One region of the Staphylococcus sp. acrmy genome, then DNA from elsewhere that is predicted to be linked to it. Evidence: riboswitches for the same ligand, from Rfam matches in the RefSeq annotation. Region 1 holds a riboswitch; the other holds the start of a gene.
What was found. A riboswitch is a leader RNA that binds a small molecule or an ion and turns the genes downstream of it on or off. The one in region 1 is predicted to bind lysine.

Region 1 (2,493 bases):
ACCATTATGGTTACCAAACGGTGCTACTATCCGTCGTGAAATTGAACGTTATATTGTCGATAAAGAAGTGAGTATGGGTTATGACCATGTTTATACTCCAGTATTAGCAAACGTTGATTTATATAAAACTTCAGGTCACTGGGATCACTATAGAGACGATATGTTCCCACCAATGAAGTTAGACGAAACTGAAGAGATGGTATTGCGTCCTATGAACTGTCCACACCATATGATGGTTTATAATAATAAACCACATTCTTATCGTGAGTTACCAATTCGTATCGCAGAATTAGGTACAATGCATAGATATGAAGCAAGTGGTGCAGTATCAGGATTACAACGTGTAAGAGGTATGACTTTAAATGACTCTCATATCTTTGTAAGACCTGACCAAATTAAAGATGAATTCAAACGTGTTGTTCATATGATTCAAGAAGTTTATGAAGACTTTGGTTTTGAAAAGTATACTTTCAGATTAAGCTATAGAGATCCAGAAGATAAAGAAAAATATATGGATGATGACGAAATGTGGAACAAAGCTGAATCAATGCTTAAAGAAGCTGTCGACGAAATGGGCTTACCATACGTTGAAGCAATTGGTGAAGCGGCATTCTACGGCCCTAAATTAGACGTTCAAGTTAAAACTGCAATGGGTAAAGAAGAAACTCTATCTACTGCACAAATTGACTTCTTATTACCAGAACGTTTTGAATTAACTTATATCGGCAGTGACGGCGAAAACCATCGTCCAGTAGTTATTCACCGTGGTGTTGTTTCTACTATGGAACGTTTCGTAGCGTTCTTAACTGAAGAAACTAAAGGGGCATTCCCAACTTGGTTAGCACCTAAACAAGTTGAAATTATCCCTGTAAATGTTGACTTACATTATGATTATGCTAGAAATCTTCAAGATGAACTTAAATCTCAAGGCGTACGTGTTGAAATCGATGATCGTAATGAGAAAATGGGTTACAAAATACGTGAAGCTCAAATGCAAAAAATTCCTTATCAACTCGTTGTAGGTGATAAAGAAGTTGAAAATAATGAAGTCAATGTACGTAAATATGGTTCACAAGACCAAGAAACTGTAGAAAAAGATGAATTCATTTGGAATTTAGTAGATGAAATTCGTTTAAAAAAACATAGATAGTCTTGCTAAAAACGATAGCTTAATGTATATTACAAAGTAGTAAAATAAAAATATAAATGAGTTAGAGGTTGCATCTTTAATGATTAACTCTTCAGAAGTTATTGTGGAACATATGTTGAAGAGTGAAAGGTAAAGTTGCCGAAATGAATGATAACCACATGTATCATTTGTTGGGACAGTTATCGAATAGAAACTGTACTGTCACAGTTTGTGATGTGCTACCGATATAGATTAAGCCATGGTTGCATATCTTTCAGGTATGCAACCATTTTTTATGCTTTGATTTTAATTTTACAACTATGTAAAGTTTAAATATGATAATTCAATTATCATCACAAAACAAATAACCTTTAAGCCTCTACCGAAAGAAAGGGAGCTTCTATGAAACAAGACGGAACTCAAGAAGACGAGATTAAACGTGGTCTGAAAGATCGCCACATATCTATGATTGCGATGGGAGGATGTATTGGTACCGGACTGTTTATGACATCTGGTGGCGCAATTCATGACGCTGGTGCATTAGGTGCATTATTAGCATATGCAATCATTGGTGCAATGGTCTTTTTCTTAATGACATCATTAGGGGAAATGGCAACGTACTTACCAGTTTCTGGTTCATTTAGTACGTATGCTACTCGATTTGTAGATCCTTCATTAGGATTTGCTTTAGGTTGGAACTACTGGTTCAACTGGGTAATCACAGTAGCTGCCGACGTAACAATAGCAGCACAAGTTATTCAATACTGGACGCCAATGGCTGGTATGCCGGCATGGGCATGGAGCTGTATCTTTTTAGTTATAATTTTCGCATTAAACTCTTTATCAGTTAGAGTATATGGTGAAAGTGAGTATTGGTTCGCCCTAATTAAAGTTGTCACAGTTATCATCTTCATTATTATTGGTTTATTAACTATTTTAGGAATTATGGGTGGCGAATTTGTAGGTTTTGATATCTTTACCCAAGGAGAAGGTCCTATTTTAGGCGGTAACTTAGGTGGCAGTTTATTATCAATTTTAGGTGTATTCCTAGTTGCCGGGTTCTCTTTCCAAGGTACTGAGCTTATCGGTATCACTGCAGGTGAATCAGAAAATCCTGAACGTGCAGTACCAAAAGCCATTAAACAAGTATTCTGGAGAATATTATTATTCTATATTTTAGCTATCTTTATTATCGGAATGCTTATTCCTTATAATAGTAGCGCCTTAATGGGTGGCGGTGATAGTATTGCAACATCACCATTTACACTCGTATTTAAAAATGCTGGATTAGCTTTTGCAGCTTCATTTATGAATGCGGTTATCTTAACTTCAGTATTATCTGCCGGAAACTCTGGTATGTATGC
Region 2 (2,493 bases), 250 kb from region 1:
AACAGTTTCTGGATTAATCGTCATATTCGTTCTTGAAGGCACATTATATAACACCACAGGCAACTGAACTTTATTAGCAATCGTTTCAAAATGCTTAACAAGTCCTCGTTGATTCGTTTTATTATAGTACGGAGTGATTAACATAATCGCATCAGCACCGAGCGCTTTAGCACGTAATGAGGCTTGGATAGATTTTTCAGTATTATTTGTCCCAGTTCCCGCAATAATAGCAACTTGGTGATTAACTTGTTTAACGACCGCTTCAAGTACTGATTCTTTTTCATCTTCCGTCAAAGTAGGGCTTTCTGCCGTAGTCCCATTAACAATAATAGCTTGTACATTATTTTCTAATAAAAAGTCTACATGTTTTTCTAATGCGTTATAATCAACTTCATTATTTGTAAATGGAGTAGCTAATGCTACACCTACGCCTTCAAAGATATGCGTCATATTATCTAGCTCCTTTTAAATTAATGACTTGCTCCAATACTTGTACTGCATTTAATGCCGCGCCTTTAAGTAAGTTGTCAGATGTACACCATACGTGGAATGTATTATCTAAAGAATCATCACGGCGGATTCTACCCACGAACACTTCATCTTTACCAGTTGAATTAATCGCTTGAGGATATTCATTATTATCAGGATTATCTACTAGAACTACTCGGTTGTCATTTTCAAATAAATCTTTAATTTCTTGAACCGTTGCTTCTTTATCGAGTGTCACGTCAATTTCCACACTATGACTATCTTGAACTGGCACACGCGCACATGTTGCTGTTACTCGTAAGTCTGGCTCATGTAAAATTTTACGTGTTTCATCAATCATTTTTTGTTCTTCTTTGGTATAGCCATCCTCTAAGAACACATCAATATGTGGTAACACATTGTTATAAATAGGGTGGGGATAAGCTTCTGGAGCTTTACCATTTGCGCCTTCAATTAAATCTCTTTTACCCTTAACACCTGAACCAGAAACTGCTTGATATGTTGTATAGGCCACACGTTTCAAGCCAAATTTATCTTGTAATACTTTTAAAGGTACTACTGATTGAATTGTTGAACAGTTAGGATTAGCGATAATTCCACGTTTAAATTGAGGTTCATTGACTTCAGGAACAATTAAGTCAATATCTTCAGTCATTCGCCATTGGCTAGAGTTATCAATCACGATTGCTCCCACTTGTTCAAAGATAGGGGCGAATTGTGCGCTTGTTCCGCCACCAGCACTCATTAAAACGTAATCATATTTTTCACCTGCCGCTTGTTCAGTAAGTTCTTGAACAATGTATGTTTGTCCTTGGAAACTAATCTCTTTACCTGCAGATTTTGCAGATGAAAATAATACTAATTCGTCAAATTTAATATGCTTACGATCGATAGTTTCTAACATTTTTGTTCCAACTAATCCTGTTGCACCAACTACTGCTATTCTTGTCATGAAAAGTCACTCCATTGTTCTTTTTTGAATTTTCGAAAAATTAATTATAAATATTATGTGGAGACATGCGATATAAAAAAAGTAAGTTCGAAATGCACGAACTTACTCATAATATATATAAGTGATGCACTCCATTATCAAATAATAATGACAAACTCTTAGCTCTTAACCATAAAGTCCAATAAATTATAACTGCGTTTATAATTTACTTCGGCATCGCACCCTTTCAATATTAGCTGTTGCAGACAGTTAACCTAATATATACTGATGATTGATGCGCCTCATCGATTTTATTTAATTGTTATGAGTTACATTATACATAAGCTAAATATTTATGTAAACAGATAATTGTGATTTTTTGGAAAAGACTGAAAATTAGTCTGTGCTATTATATGAGAAAAACTATTTGCCTAAATAGAAAAATAGCTTGTTCCCTTAAACTTAATCTAAAAGGGGACAAGCTATATTTATTTAAAAGACTATTTTTGTAATATACCAATTTCTTGAAGATATTCTTCATAAGGTACTTCTTTAGATAGACCACCAGGTTGATTTAAATCAATGACACGATTTGAAATCGTATTAATGAATTCAAAGTCATATGAAGTAAAGATGATTGAACCTTTAAATGATTTCAAACCATCGTTGACAGCAGTTATACTTTCTAAATCAAGGTGGTTCGTAGGTTCATCAAGTAATAATACATTAGCACTTGAAAGCATCATTTTACTTAACATACAACGTACTTTCTCACCACCTGAAAGCACACTCGCTTTTTTCTTAACTTCTTCGCCACTAAATAACATACGACCTAAGAAACCACGTAAGAATGTTTCTGTTTGTTCGTCTTCAGGTGCATATTGACGTAACCAGTCAACCAAGTTCATGTCTACACCCTCAAAGAATTCTGAATTATCTTTAGGGAAATAGCTTAATGAAGTTGTGACACCCCATTTAAATGAACCTTCATCAGGTTCCATTTCGCCAGCTAGTATTTTTAATAATGTTGATTTAGCAATCTCACTATCTCCAATTAGAATAGCTTTATCATT

Region 2: another riboswitch for lysine. It lies ahead of FH144_RS03490 (aspartate-semialdehyde dehydrogenase); the one in region 1 lies ahead of FH144_RS04765 (amino acid permease).

The regions. Positions count from the first base shown of each region.
Region 1 covers NZ_JALCVE010000003.1:254,088-256,580, reverse strand. Annotated here, with positions in the region: gene thrS (threonine--tRNA ligase) at 1-1,150, shown strand, start outside; lysine riboswitch at 1,205-1,379, shown strand; gene FH144_RS04765 (amino acid permease) at 1,532-2,493, shown strand, end outside.
Region 2 covers NZ_JALCVE010000003.1:2,794-5,286, reverse strand. Annotated here, with positions in the region: gene dapA (4-hydroxy-tetrahydrodipicolinate synthase) at 1-450, opposite strand, end outside; gene FH144_RS03490 (aspartate-semialdehyde dehydrogenase) at 452-1,441, opposite strand; lysine riboswitch at 1,558-1,734, opposite strand; gene FH144_RS03485 (ABC-F family ATP-binding cassette domain-containing protein) at 1,921-2,493, opposite strand, start outside.